One region of the Pedococcus soli genome, then DNA from elsewhere that is predicted to be linked to it. Evidence: predicted binding sites of a transcription regulator. Region 1 holds the regulator's gene; the other holds the start of a gene.

Evidence for each region. The regulator LexA, encoded in region 1, represses DNA repair genes until DNA is damaged. The targets are predictions, from matches to a motif close to TCGAACANNTGTTCGA.
Region 2: the regulator LexA is predicted to act here: its motif matches at 2,284-2,299, upstream of recA (recombinase RecA).

What each region holds. Positions count from the first base shown of each region.
Region 1 is NZ_BAAGSF010000006.1:978,788-986,268, forward strand. Features, by position in the region: gene ACYVKF_RS19845 (SDR family NAD(P)-dependent oxidoreductase) at 1-640, shown strand, start outside; gene ACYVKF_RS19850 (GNAT family N-acetyltransferase) at 693-1,274, shown strand; gene ACYVKF_RS19855 (SRPBCC family protein) at 1,306-1,728, opposite strand; gene ACYVKF_RS19860 (winged helix DNA-binding domain-containing protein) at 1,776-2,858, shown strand; gene ACYVKF_RS19865 (CHAP domain-containing protein) at 3,011-4,102, shown strand; gene ACYVKF_RS19870 (LysM peptidoglycan-binding domain-containing protein) at 4,167-4,565, opposite strand; gene lexA (transcriptional repressor LexA) at 4,815-5,540, shown strand; gene ACYVKF_RS19880 (FdhF/YdeP family oxidoreductase) at 5,825-7,481, shown strand, end outside.
Region 2 is NZ_BAAGSF010000005.1:205,120-212,600, reverse strand. Features, by position in the region: gene ACYVKF_RS14095 (YoaK family protein) at 1-313, opposite strand, end outside; gene ACYVKF_RS14090 (regulatory protein RecX) at 370-1,017, opposite strand; gene recA (recombinase RecA) at 1,051-2,112, opposite strand; gene ACYVKF_RS14080 (effector-associated constant component EACC1) at 2,384-2,791, shown strand; gene ACYVKF_RS14075 (caspase, EACC1-associated type) at 2,767-5,226, shown strand; gene ACYVKF_RS14070 (GNAT family N-acetyltransferase) at 5,223-5,690, opposite strand; gene ACYVKF_RS14065 (ABC transporter permease) at 5,746-6,600, opposite strand; gene ACYVKF_RS14060 (ABC transporter permease) at 6,597-7,442, opposite strand; gene ACYVKF_RS14055 (ABC transporter ATP-binding protein) at 7,442-7,481, opposite strand, start outside.

The sequences.
Region 1 (7,481 bases):
CCAGGGCGCGATCGATGTCGTGCTCAAGGAGCTCGACGCGTTCGAGTGCCGGGTGCACGGCGCGGTCGTCGACGTCAGCGACTCGGCCGCCGTCGACGGCGCGATGGAGCAGGTCGTCGAGCGCCTCGGCCACGTCGACGTCGCCGTCTGCAACGCCGGCATCGGCGGGGAGTCGCTCACCAGCGGCGACTACACCGACGAGGCGTGGCACCAGGTCATCGGCGTCAACCTCGACGGTGTCTTCTACACGCAGCGCGCCGCGATCAGGGCCATGAAGGCCGGTGGGCGCGGGGGCTCCATCGTCAACATGGCCTCGATCCTCGGCGCGGTCGGGTTCGCCACCGCGAGCGCGTACACCGCGGCCAAGCACGGGGTGGTCGGGATGACGCAGGCCGCGGCGTGGGAGCACGCCGGTGACAGCATCCGCGTCAACGCCGTGGGCCCGGGCTTCATCCGCACCCCGCTGCTGGACCAGCACCTCGACCAGGCGACGCTGGACCTCCTCGGGACCCAGCACGCGCTGCAGCGGCTCGGGGAGCCCGAGGAGGTCGCCGAGCTGGTCGCGTGGCTGGCCAGTGACGGCTCGTCGTTCGCCACGGGCACCTACTACCCGATCGACGGCGGCTACCTCGCCCGCTGAGTCCTTCCCCCGACCGCCGCGCGCTGTCGGCGCGCGGTGGTTGAGTGGGTCCATGGCTGAGCAGTGGGAGACGCACCCGGTCACGCCCGAGCGGTTCGACGACTTCGCCGACATCGTCAACCCCAACCGTCGCGAGAACCACTGCTGGTGCCTGTCGCACCGGCTCGCGGCGCCCCAGATCCGCGAGCTCGGCGGCGGGAGCCGGCAGAACGCGATGCGCGCCCTCTGCGAGCGGGACCACCCACCCGGAGTCGTCACCTACCTGGACGGCACACCGGTCGGCTGGTGCAGCATCAGCCCGCGGACCGAGATCCCCCGCCTGGAGGCCTCGAAGCTCATCCGACGCGTCGACGACGTCCCCGTCTGGAGCATCATCTGCGTGGTGGTCCGTTCCGGCTTCCGCCGGCGCGGCGTCACCCACCAGCTCCTCGAGGGCGCGGTGTCGTATGCCGCGTCGCACGGAGCGCCCGCGGTGGAGGCCCACCCGGTCGACCCGCCGGGGCGGATGGACCTGACCATGGCGTTCGTGGGCACCCGCGGGATGTTCGAGAAGGCAGGGTTCGAGGTCATCGGCACCACCGACGCCGTGGCCAGCAGGATGCCGCGCCTCGTGATGCGCCGCGACCTCCGCTGACGACCTCCGCTGACGACCCACGCTGACGACCTCAGGCCTGTTCGGACCGTGCCTTCAGGCCTGCGGCCTCGGTCGCGAGGTACCGGTCGGTGAGCCCCCGGTAGAACCGCCCGACGAACGAGCCGAGCCATCCCTCCTGCTTCACGGACAGCAGCACCCGCGTCCCGCCGCCGGGCAGGGGTTCGAGGACGTGCCGTGCCGTGGTCAGGGCTGCACCGCCGCCGCTGACCCAGGTGAACGACCTCCCCGGCTCCAGCTCGGTGACCACGTAGTCCACGGTCGGGATCCGTGGCTGGCTGATCTTGGCCTGCGAGCCCGTGCGCAGCGGCCCGTCGTCGACCCGCCGCACCCACCGCACCGTGTCGGTCCACTCCGGCCAGTGCTCGACGTCCGACAGGACCTGCCAGACGCGATCCGGCGGGGCGGCGATGTCGATGGTGGCGCTCTGCTCCATACCTCCATGATCGCCCCGTGCGCGGCTCGTTTCGAGAGGATGGCGCCATGGATCCCTCGCGCGTCCTGTCCCAGCGCCTCGCGACGCAACGCCTCACCTCCGCCCCGCTGCGCACCGCGACCGAGGCCGTGCGGCTGCTCACGTGCGTGCAGAGCCAGGAGCGTGACCACGCCTTCTTCTCCCTGGGCCTGCGCACCCGCAGGAGCACGTATGCCACGGTGCGCCGCGAGCTCGATGCCGGCACCTTCGTGCGCACCCACGTCCTGCGGCCGACGTGGCACTTCGTCGCCCGCGAGGACCTGCGCTGGATCCTCGCGCTGACCTCTCCCCGGGTCCTCGCCGCCAGCGCCGGTCGGCACCGGCAGCTCGGGCTCGACGACCCGCGGCGGCTCGACGGCGGACTCACCCTGCTGGCTGAGCTGTTGCAGGACAGGCAGTTCCGCACCCGCCCCGAGCTCGGCGAGCTGTTCGTGGAGAGGCGATCACCGATCAGGCCGGGCGAACAGCTCGGACACCTGATCATGGTCGCCGAGCTGCGGGGGCTGGTGTGCTCCGGACCGGTCAAGGGGGTGCACCACTCGTACGCGCTGGTCGACGACGTCGTGCCACCGGCCACGCACCTCGACCACGACGACGCGCACCGCGAGCTCGTGCGCCGGTTCTTCAGCGGGCACGGACCGGCCGGCATCAGGGACTTCACCCGGTGGTCGTCGCTCACCGTCGCGGGGACCAGGGCCGCGCTGGCCGACCTGGGCGACGACCTGGACGTGGTGGACGTCGACGGGACACCGCACTGGTTCGACCCTGCCGTCGTGCCGCGCCGCAGCCCGGCCGCCCCCGCGGCACACCTCTTCCCGGTCTACGACGAGGTGGTGCTCAGCTACCCGGCCGTGAACTTCCCGGTGGCGACGGACCACCCGTTGGCCGAGCACCCTGACCCGTTCTGGGCCACGGTCGTCCTCGACCAGACCAACGTCGGCTCCTGGAAGCGCACCGTCCGGGCAGACGTCGTCGAGGTCGACATCCGGTTGGCCCCCAGCGTCGACGCCAGGGGCCGACAGGCGGTGCGTGCCGCGGCACTGCGGCTGGCCGAGTTCCTCGGGAAAGGGCTCGAGCTCACGGGGATCTGAGACCGGAGGCGAATTACACGGTTGGACTTACCGGATCTGCCTGACAAACCGGACACCGTCGGTCCAGCCTGAACAGGTTGTCCGCCGCCACCCCTCGCGGCGGGGCGATGCGCGTCTCCTGGCGCTGTCCTGTCCCCCACCCCCAGGAAGTCATGCTGCGTTCCCGACTGTCCCCCCTCCTCGCCCGCGTCGGCACCCTTGCCCTCGTCGTCCTGGCCGGACTCGCGGTCACCGCGCCACCGGCCTCAGCCGCGACCCTCTCCCGCGAGTGCAAGGCCAACTCCATCGCCTGCATCTCGTTCTCGGGGTACGCCGGGAAGTCGGTGTGGGGGTACCCGGTGAACTCCAGTGGGAACAACTGCGTGAACTATGCGGCCTACCGGCTGATGAAGAACGGGGTGAAGCAGCAGAGCGCCATGGGCAGCGGCGGCAGCTGGGCCACCAGCGCCCGCAACCGCGGCATCAAGGTCGACCAGACGGCCAAGACCGGGGCGATCGCCCAGTGGAACTACGGCAGCCACTACGCGCCCGGCAACGGCCACGTGGGGTACGTGGAAGAGGTCACGAGCTCCTACATCGTCGTGTCGGACTCGGCCTGGACTGGCTACTCCTCCCGGATGACCATCCCGCGCGGCGACGCGAACTGGCCCAGCAACTTCCTGCACTTCAAGGACCAGCCCTACCAGCCACCGGCATCCGGGAGCTTCCTCAAGGTCCGGGAGAACGGGCAGATCTACCGGCTGGTCGGGACCACACCGGTCTACGTGAGCACGTGGGCAGCATTCGGCGGTGCCAAGGCCACGATGGCCGTCTCGGCCAGCGCCCTCGCCACCCTGCCGGCCACCATCCCCGACGGGACGTTCATCAAGGGCGCGCAGCGGGCGGAGATCTACCGGATGGCCGGCGGCGCCCCGATCCACGTCTCGGCATGGGCGAACGTCGGCGGAAGCAAGGCCACGACGATCGTCGACCAGGTGGCCATCGACCGGGCCGGTGACGGCGGCGCCTACAACCGCCTGCGAGCGGTGCCTGCCGACACGACGATGCTCCGGACGACCAAGGGCGTCGTGTACCGGATGAGGGGCGGGATCGCCTACTACTCGACCTCGATGCCGATCGCCGAGCTGAGTGAACCGGTCCTCGTCGACCACGTCGCCCTCAGCCGCGCCACCACCACCGGGGCGTTGAAGTACCGACACATCAAGGCCGTGAAGGCCCTACCGAAGATCACGCCGAAACCCTGAGCGCCCCTCACACGGAGATCTCTCCGCGCCGCCCGATGCCGGGTGATGGGTGGGGTGACCTCGCTCAGCCGGCGGCCGGGATGAGCAGCGTCTGCCCGGCGTGGACGTTGGACCCCGTCAGGTCGTTGGCGACCTGGATGCGGGCGACGGCCTCGGTGACCGGCAGCTGCGGCAGCTGGGCCGACGCGACCTCGGAGAGGGTCTGACCGGACTGGACCGTCGTCGAGTGGTCGATGACCGCTGCGGACGCGCCCCCCGAGAGCAGGCTGATCGCGAGGACCACCGCCGTGATGGCCACGGACACGGTGATCGCCAGGCGGCCGGCGCGGGTCAGCCGCAACGGCGCCGCCGGACGGATGACGACGTCCTCACCGGTGGGCACCGAGACGAGCTGCGGGCGCACGGGCCGAACGGGCATCCGCACGGGGGCGGGGGCGACGTCCCAAGCAACTGCTGCACTCATCTGGTCCTCCGTGGTGGTCAGGTGGCCGAAGCCCTTCGAACGGTTGTACGAAGTTCCTCTAGGCTGATTTCTAGCACGCATGTTCGAACTTCTCAAGACACGCCTCGAACACATGTTTGGCACTGACGTTCGAACGCCATACGCTGTGTTCATGCCTCACAGCACACCAGAGGCCACTGACAGTCCCACCCGTCACAGCACTGAGCACGGCGGCATACGCCACCTGACCTGCGGAAACGAGGAAACGGCATGAGCGAGGACAACGTCAAGGAGCTCCCCGACCGCGATCGGGGTGACGGTCTGACCGTCCGCCAGCGCCGGGTCCTCGAGGTGATCCGCAACTCGGTGGACCGCCGCGGGTACCCCCCGAGCCTGCGCGAGATCGGTGAGGCCGTCGGTCTCACCTCCCCCAGCTCGGTGGCCCACCAGCTGTCCACCCTGGAGCGCAAGGGCTTCCTGCGCCGCGACCCCAACCGCCCTCGCGCGATCGAGGTCGTCTCCCCCGACTCGACGGCCGACATGCGCGGCTACCGCGGTGGGGCGAGCGTCGAGGACGAGACGGCGGTGTTCGACGAGACGGGGATGAACGACCGGCGTCCCGAGGCGTCGTACGTCCCGGTGCTCGGCCGGATCGCCGCCGGTGTGCCGATCCTCGCCGAGGAGACCGTCGAGGACGTCTTCCCGCTGCCCCGGCAGATCGTGGGCGAGGGGCAGCTCTTCCTGCTCCAGGTCGTCGGCGAGTCGATGATCGACGCCGCCATCTGCGACGGCGACTGGGTGGTCGTGCGCCAGCAGCCGACCGCCGACAACGGCGACATCGTCGCGGCGATGCTCGACAACGAGGCGACCGTCAAGACGTTCAAGCGCAAGGACGGCAAGGTCTGGCTCATGCCGCACAACGACGCGTTCGAGCCGATCGACGGCGACCACGCCACGATCCTCGGCAAGGTCACGGCGGTCCTGCGCCGAGTCTGAGCCGCGCCCGGACCCACCCAGCCGAGTCCGGGCCGACTGAGCTCTACCGAGCCCTGCCGAGCGCTACCGAGGCCGCGCCCCGGCCGCCCTCCCCCAGCTCCCCCGTGTGCCGCCGTGGACCGACCCCCGCGGCGGCACACGGGTGGTCACCGGGGATCGGGCATCCCGGGCGCGCATGGTTCGGGTGGGACTGGGTACGTTCGGGGTGAAGGCGCAGGTTCCGGACCGGGGCCCGCGCGGCACGCGCCCGGCAACGCCAGGCACCCGGAGAACGAGGTTCACGCATGGGCAAGCACGACGAGAGCGACTACTCCGAGGCCGACCTGGTGGTCAAGGGCCAGGAGGACCACGCCGCCGGTCCGACGGCGGTGGCGGTGTCGATGAAGCGCTCCATCGACCACATGGGCCTCAAGCGGACGGCCCAGACGCTCCTCAAGCTCAACCAGGCCGAGGGCTTCGACTGCATGAGCTGCGCCTGGCCGGACCCCGATCCCGGTCACCGGCACACGGCCGAGTTCTGCGAGAACGGTGCCAAGGCGGTCGCCGAGGAGGCCACCCGCGACCGGGCCACCCCCGAGTTCTTCGCCCAGCACAGCATCGCCGAGCTCGACGCCCACACCGAGCACTGGCTCGGCCAGCAGGGCCGCATCACCCACCCGATGGTCAAGCGTCCGGGCGGGACGCACTACGAGCCGATCGAGTGGGACGAGGCGTTCGACCTCATCGGCGCCGAGCTGCGCTCGCTCGCGAGTCCGGACGAGGCGACCTTCTACACCTCGGGCCGCGCCTCCAACGAGTCGGCGTTCGCGTACCAGCTGTTCGTCCGCGCGTTCGGCACCAACAACCTGCCGGACTGCTCGAACATGTGCCACGAGTCCACGAGCATCGCGCTGCAGGAGTCCATCGGCATCGGCAAGGCCAGCGTCACCCTCGACGACGTGCACACGGCCTCGGTCATCGTCATCGCCGGCCAGAACCCCGGCACGAACCACCCGCGAATGCTGTCCGCCCTCGAGATCGCCAAGGCGAACGGCGCCAAGATCATCTCGATCAACCCGCTGCGCGAGGCAGGGCTCGTGCGGTTCAAGAACCCGCAGAAGCCCAAGGGCGTCGTCGGCCACGGCACGGCGATGGCCGACCTGCACCTGCCGGTGAAGGTCAACGGCGACCTCGCGCTGTTCCAGGCGATCGGGTCGCTGCTCGTCGAGTGGGACGCGCTCGACCACGAGTTCATCGCCACCCACTCGACGGGGTTCGAGCAGTGGCGCGACCACGTCCGCGCCGTCGACTGGGACCAGGTCGTCGAGGTCACCGGGCTGTCCCGTGAGCTCATCACCCAGGCTGCCGAGATGCTGCGCGGGTCGACCCGGACGGTCTACTGCTGGGCGATGGGCCTGACCCAGCACCGCAACGGGGTCGCCACCATCAAGGAGGTCGTCAACCTCGCCCTCGCACAGGGCAACATCGGCCGTGAGGGGGCGGGCCTCCTTCCCGTCCGCGGCCACTCGAACGTCCAGGGCGACCGCACCATGGGCATCTGGGAGCGGCCCCCGGCGACGTTCCTCGACGCGCTCCAGAAGGAGTTCGGCTTCGACCCGCCGCGTGAGCACGGCCTCGACGTCGTGGACTCCCTGCGTGGCATGCGCGACGGCAAGGTCCACTTCTTCATGGGGCTCGGCGGCAACTTCGTGCAGGCCGTGTCGGACACCGACATCGCGATCCCCGCGATGCGCAAGGTCCGCATGACCGTGCAGGTGTCCACCAAGATCAACCGCTCCCACCTCGTCTGCGGCGAGACCGCCCTGATCCTGCCCACCAAGGGCCGCACCGAGAAGGACATCCAGGCCAGCGGGGCCCAGTGGATCTCGGTCGAGGACTCCACGTGCTCGGTGCACGCGTCGCGCGGCCCGCTGGAGCCGGCCAGCCCCCAGCTCAAGTCCG
Region 2 (7,481 bases), on a different contig from region 1:
GGACGGCGCAGGCCATCGCCCCGAGGACGAAAGACCCGATCGCCAACAGCCCCACCCCGACCACCGAGTAGGCCCCGAGCACGAGGTGGTCGGCCACCGATGCGGTGAGCCCGGTCATGTGCGAGGTGTAGACCGAGACCGCGACGAAGCCGACGGAGTTCAGCGTGCCTGCGATGAGGGCGAGCAGGTTGGCCAGGTGGCGGTTGGCCTGCTCGGAACGCGCGGCGTCGGCGGCATCGACCAGGTAGGCCCGGGCACGCCGAGCCAGGCTCGACCGAGCTTGGCTCGGTCGGACGTGCGGCAGGGGCTCCACGACTGCAGCCTAGGTGCGTGCGCGGACCTGTCCGCCCACTCGCAGGACCTGGTCACTCAGTCGCGTTGGTGCTCCTGCGCCTGCGCCAGGGCGTCGCGGATGACGGCCATCGACAGGTCGGCCGGGTACCCCTTGCGGGCCAGCATCCCGGCCAGTCGGCGCTTCTGCACGAGCACGTCGAGCCCGTGCATGGAGCGCAGCTTCTTGGCGACGAGGCGCTCGGCCTGGTCGCGCTCGGCATTCGGGTCGATCGCGTCGAGCGTGGCTCGGGCGGTCTCGTCGTCGACACCCTTGGTCCGCAGCTCGCGGGCCAGGGCGCGCTTGGCCAGTCCACGACCGGCCTGCTGCGACCGCACCAGCATGCCTGCGAACGCCTCGTCGTCGATCAGGCCGACCTCGGTCATCCGGTCGAGCACGGCCTCGGCGACGTCGTCGGGGCACTCCCGCTGCTTGAGCTTGTCGCGCAGCTGCTTGCGGCTCCGTGGCGCCATGGCCAGCTGTCGCAGCACGATCTGGCGGGCGACGTCGTGGGCATCCGGCTCGGAGTCGCGGGTCTGCAGGTCGCTCTCGGGGTCACCGGGGATGGGTTGCCAGGCCTTCGAGCGGCGCGGGCGGCGGGCGGGCTCGGGTGCTGCCGGGCCGGACGACGCTGCGGCAAGGGCGGCCTCGAGGGCAGCCCTTGCCGCAGCGTGTCGATCAGTCATGCGGGTTCAGTCGTCGGTCGGGTGAGCCGCGGCTCAGAACTCGACCGGGACCTCGGGGATCGCGTCGGCAGGCTTGTCGACCTGCGGTCCGATGCCGAGCTTCTCCTTGACCTTCTTCTCGATCTCGTTGCCGAGGTCGGGGTTGTCCTTGAGGAACTGGCGCGCGTTCTCCTTGCCCTGGCCGAGCTGGTCGCCCTCGTAGGTGTACCAGGCGCCGGCCTTGCGGACGAAGCCGTGCTCGACACCCATGTCGATGAGGCCACCTTCGCGGGAGATGCCCTGCCCGTAGAGGATGTCGAACTCGGCCTGCTTGAACGGCGGGGCCACCTTGTTCTTGACGACCTTGACGCGGGTGCGGTTGCCGACGGGCTCGCTGCCGTCCTTGAGCGTCTCGATGCGGCGGACGTCCAGGCGGACCGAGGCGTAGAACTTCAGCGCCTTGCCACCCGTGGTCGTCTCGGGCGAGCCGAACATGACGCCGATCTTCTCGCGGAGCTGGTTGATGAAGATCGCCGTGGTGCCGGTGGTGTTCAGGGCACCGGTGAGCTTGCGCAGGGCCTGGGACATCAGGCGCGCCTGCAGGCCCACGTGGCTGTCGCCCATCTCGCCCTCGATCTCGGCGCGCGGCACGAGGGCTGCGACCGAGTCGATGACGATGATGTCGATGGCGCCGGAGCGGATCAGCATGTCGGCGATCTCGAGCGCCTGCTCGCCCGTGTCGGGCTGGCTGACGAGGAGGGCGTCGGTGTCGACACCGAGCTTCTTGGCGTAGTCGGGGTCGAGGGCGTGCTCGGCGTCGATGAACGCCGCGATGCCACCGGCCCGCTGGGCACTGGCCACGGCGTGCAGGGCGACGGTCGTCTTGCCGGAGGACTCCGGCCCGTAGATCTCCACGACCCGACCGCGCGGGAGCCCGCCGATACCGAGGGCCACGTCGAGCGCGATCGACCCCGTGGGGATCACGTCGATGGGCGGACGGACGTCGTCGCCGAGGCGCATCACGGCGCCCTTGCCGAAGTTCTTCTCGATCTGCCCCATGACGGAGTCGAGCGACTTCGCCTTCTGGTCCACTGTTGCAGTGTTGCCACCGGACATCTTGGCCACCGTTCCTTCTTTCCATGTCGAGTCGGGCGCGCCTGCCTTCGACCCGGTCGCTGTCAGCTGCTGTCGGGTCAGACGCTAGGTGTCTCCACCGACAGCCGTCCCGGGCCGGTCTGCGGCCTGTGGACGGTGGTCCTGCGGGGGTTCCACCTGTGGACGAACATACCGAACATCTGTTCGAAGTCCGACACGACACGCGCGACACGCCGCGGGTCGGCAGCAGTAGCATCGGTGGTGCAGGGAACACGAGCCAGGAGGCGGGCCGATGGAGCCCACGGTGCACCTGACGCTGGCCGAAGCCGGGTCCGACCGGGCCCGTCTCGACCAGCTCGCCCGGCTGTTGCGTGACGAGCTCGGGCAGCTCGACGGCGCGGACGTGCGCCCCGGCCCGCCGCAGCACGCTCCTCCCGGCGCCCGCGGTGTCGACGCCCCCACCGTTAGCACCCTCGTCGTGGCCCTCATGGGGTCCGGCGGCCTCACCGCCCTGGTCGCGGCGGTCCGGGCCTGGCTCGACCGGGGGCACGAGGCGCCGCGCAGCATCCACCTCGAGCTCGAGGGTGACGTCCTCGAGCTGTCCGGCGCGACCCCGGCCGAGAACGACCGGTTGGTGTCCCTCTTCCTGGCCCGCCACGCAGGGAAGGCGCCGTCGTGGACGGCCGACGCACCGCCCTGATCGTCGCGAGCGACGAGTTCGAGCACACCGGGCTGAGCCGGTTGCAGGCCCCCGCGGCGGACGAGGAGGCGCTGGCCGCCGTGCTGGGCGATCCCCAGGTCGGGGGGTTCGAGGTCCGCGTCGTGCACAACGCGCCCTCCCACGCCGTGCAGGCCCAGGTGGAGGACCTGTTCGCGGAAGGACGGCCCGAGGACCTGCTCCTCCTGCACTTCTCCGGCCACGGACTCAAGAGCGACTCCGGGGAGCTGTTCCTCGCCGCGACCAACACCCGCCCGGACCGGCTGGCGTCCACCGCCGTCTCCGCCGACTTCGTCCAGCGGTGCATGCGGGGATCCAGGGCTCGCAGCATCGTGCTGTTCCTCGACTGCTGCTACGGCGGCGCCTTCGGGGAAGGGGTCGCGGTCCGGGCCGCCGGCCCGGCGAACGTGCTCGACAGCTTCCCCGCCGGGAAGCTGGGCGGCGGCCGCGGCCGCGCGGTCATCACCGCGTCCAGCGCGATGGAGTACGCGTTCGAGGGCAGCGCGCTGGCCACCGACGACCAGGTCCAGCCGTCGGTGTTCACCGCCGCGCTGGTCCAGGGCCTCAGCACCGGCGCCGCCGACCGGGACGAGGACGGTCTGGTCTCGCTGAACGAGCTCTACGACTACGTGTTCGACCAGGTCCGAGCGCAGAACCCGAACCAGACGCCCAGCCGGGACATCGAGCTCCAGGGCGAGCTCTACGTCGCGAGGAGCCGGCGCAAGCGGGTCCGGGCGGTCCCCCTGCCACCGGACCTCCGGGCGGCCGTGGAGGACGACAACATGTACACCCGGCTGGGAGCGGTCGGTGAGCTGCGGGCGCGCCTCGCGAACGTCGACCCGGGTGTCTCCCTGGGTGCCCGCGAGGCGCTGGAGGCCATCGCGCGCTCCGACACGTCCTACGTGGCCGACGCGGCCCGCGCCGCTCTCGACCCGGGTCACCCGACGGTGCCGACGCCTGTGACCGAGACCGTGACTGAGTCCCCGCCGCGGGACGACTCCCGACCCGAGGACACCGCGCCCCCGGCCACCCCGGCACGGGCCCCCGCCGCTCCACGGACGGAGCGGCGCGCCGCCACCGCCAGGGCCACCCCGTCCCCCGCCCCCTTGGCCACCCCGTCCGCCACGCCAGTGGTCACCGGGTCGGTCACGCCAGTGGTCACCGGGTCGGTCGCGGAGTCGGCGGGGTCGGCGGCGCACGACCCACGCGCGGCCCGCCAGCGGGTCTCGGCCGGTCGGACGGCCCTCACCGGTGGCGCCCTGACGCTGCTCTCCGCCCTCCTGCCGTACTTCGTCCGCGGCGACGACGCGCACGCGTTCGACCCGCGGCTGTCCACGGTCCTCCTCGTCGTGGGTGCGGTCGGCATCGTCGTGGCGCTCGGCACCCTGTACCTCCGCGCACTCTTCGCGCCCTGGCGCTGGGTGGTGTCAGCCGCAGCGGTCGCAGCGGCGGTCGCCCTGGTGATGATCCTCGACGTGTCCTCCGACCTGGGGTCGAGCGAGGTCGACGTCGGGATCTGGGTCGCCCTGGCGGGCTGCCTGACGACCCTGGCCGGGGGGGTGACGGCGCTCCTGGGTCGACTCCGCGCCCCCGGCGGCGCAGGAACAGGGCCGTCCCCGGCTGCCCCGTCGCCGCGGGCTCGGGCCGTCGGACGCGCAGCGGTCGTGAGCTCGGGGAGTGCCATCGTCGCGACCTTCGCGGTGCGGTTCACGGGTGGTACGCAGGCCCTGGTGGAGCCCGACCTCGTGTGGGCCTGGTTGTTCCCCGGCTTCGTCGGCCTGGCCGGCGGCATCCTCACCCTGCGGCTGCACCGGTGGACGCACGTCGGACCTGCCCTGGTCACCGGCGCGGCGACGGCTGCCCTCTGGGGCGTGTGGGACCTTCCGCGCATCTGGCACGCCGAGGGCACCGCCAACCTCGGTGCAGGGTTCTTCCTCGAGTTCGGCGGCCTCATCGGCCTCGTGGTCGTCGGGGCCGGGGCCCTCGTCATCCTCCGCCGCGAGCACTCCCTGGTGGTGGCGCCGCCCGCGTGGAGCAGCGCCGCCCTGACGGGGGTGGTCGGGCTCCTCGCAGCCGTCCCCTTCGTGCGGGTGGCCGCGGCGAACGTGGGCAGCTCCCAGCCGGGGAACGCCGCCCACGACATCGAGATGATCGTCCTCGTCGTGCTCGCCCCGCTGCTGACCACCGTGGTGCGGCCCAGCGTGCTGGGACGCCTCCTGCTGGTCGGCTGGTCGTTCGCGGCAGCCGGCACGGTCGTCGCCTACTGGCGCCTGCTCAGGCGCGGGGGCTTCCCGCTGTATGGGGTGCCGTACGCCCTGCTCGCCCTCGCCGCCTTCGTGGTCATCGCGGTGGCCGTCCGCCCGGGAGGCGAAGACCCTCCGGTCGAGAACCAGGAGCAGGACCGACCTCCGGACTAGCCGCCGACCCGCCGCATCGGCGTGTGCGGGATGCCGTCCTCGACGAACCCTCGCCCGCTCGGCACGAACCCGAAGGCGGCATACCAGTCGACGAGGTGGGACTGGGCGTCGAGCACCACGTCCCGCTCCCCCGCCCCGTCCAGGACTGCAGTGACGAGACGGGCGGCGAGGCCGCGGCCGCGCCAGGCGCGGGCCGTCGCCACCCTGCCGATGCGCAGGGCGCCACCGTCGGCCTCGTCGTCGAGCACCCGCAGGGTCGCCACCGGTGCACCGGCCCGGTCGATCCAGAGGTGACGCGTGCGGGGTGCGAGGTCGCGGCCGTCGAGGTCGAGGTAGGGACAGTCCTGCTCGACGACGAAGACCTCCGAGCGCAGCGCCCACAGCCCGTAGGCCGTGAGCCGGTCGAGGTCGGCGAAGGGCGCCGAACGCACCACGTCCGAGGCCTGGTCCACGGGTTCGTCCATGCGCCGATGCTAGGCGTCGAGGTCGGCCCCGCGAGGCCGCCCTCCCGTGACGAGCTCAGGACAGCAGCAGGCGCTCGAGCCGCCGGGAGGCCCCCACGACACCGAGGACCCCGAGGACCACGAGGTAGCCGACGTGGGCCAGCACGCCCCAGCCGACGTCGCCGAGCATGAGGGCGCGCTCCAGCGCGACCCCGTGGTAGAGCGGGGTGAGGCGCACGAACCACTGCAGGGCGTCGGGATAGGTCGACAGGGGGAAGAAGGTCGCCGAGAACAGGAACATCGGCTGGATCGCCAGGGTGATGTAGTCGAAGTCGACCCACGAGCGCATGAACGTCGTCGCGAACATCCCCACGGCCGCGAACGCGAAGCCGATGAAGATCGCGGCCGGCAGGGCGAGCAGGGCCCACCACGACCGCACCGCACCGGCGAGGAGGGCCACGACGAGGAACGCGGCGGAGTACATCCCGCCGCGGATGAGCGACCAGCTGATCTCGCCCACGGCGACGTCCCGCGGCCCCATGGGCGTGGCGAGGACTGCGTCGTAGAGCTTGGCGTACTTGAGCTTGAAGAAGACGTTGAACGTCGAGTCCATGACCGCGCCGTTCATCGCCGAGGCGGCCAGCAGGGCCGGGGCGACGAACTGCGGGTAGGTGACGGTCATCCCCGAGTCGGTCGTCACGGTGCGGACCAGGGCGCCGATGCCGATGCCGAGGGAGAACAGGTAGAACACGGGCTCGGCGAAGCCGGTGACGAGCGCGATCCAACCGTGTCGGAACGAGGTGATGTTGCGCTCGACGAGCATCCGCGCGAGTCCCGCACCCGCGGGCAGGGGCAGCGCGCGGGCCAGCCGCCCGACACCTCCGGGACGGCCGCCGGGTCGCGCGGGTCGGGTCGTGCGCGTCGTCGTCATGAGGCCAACCTCCGCGTGAAGGTGCGTTCGGCGAGGAGCCAGCCCGCGGCGGCATACGCGAGCAGCACGAGCAGGTGGCCCACGAACGGCAGGACCGCGACCGAGCCCCCGGCCACCGCCCGGCAGGCCTCGACGCCGTGCCACAGCGGCGTCACCCAGGCGACCGGCTGCATCCACCCCGGGAGCTGGTCGACGGGGAAGAACGTGCCGGAGAAGAGCATGAGGGGGGTGATGATCCAGCGGTAGAGGATGTTGAAGCCGTTGTCACCCTCCTGGGTCGCCGTGAACGCGAAGATCGGTGTCGTGAAGGCCAACCCGGTGAGCACCCCGATCGGCAGGCACCCCACCGCCCACCAGGAGTCGAACCCGCCGAACAGCGCGGCCACCGCCATGAACAGCGTCGTCGCCACCACCAGGTGACCGGTGATCGCGAGGAAGTGGCCGGCCAGGACGTCGCGCACGCGCAGCGGCGTCGCCAGCTGCGCGTGGTACCCCATGTTCCACTTGATGTAGCCGAGGACCTGGTAGCTCGACTCGCTCCACGCCACCCACATCGTCTGCGTGGCGACGATGCCCGGGACGACGAAGTGCAGGTAGGGGCGGCCGTCGATGCCCCCGGCCCGGTCGTCGACCAGCGCGCCCAGGCCGATGCCCATGGACAGCATGAAGAGCACGGGCGACAGGAGCCGGGAGATGATGCTGCCGCGCCACGTCCGCGAGTAGACGGTCGCGTGGTAGCCGACGACGGCGAGGACGCGCTCGGTCGCCGACAGGGGTTCGCGCAGGCCGCGGGTGGAGCGGCTGAGCGCGTCGTCACGGGTCACCGGGTCGTCGAGGGCCATCAGTCCACCAGCGTCCGCCCGGTCAGGGTGAGGAACACG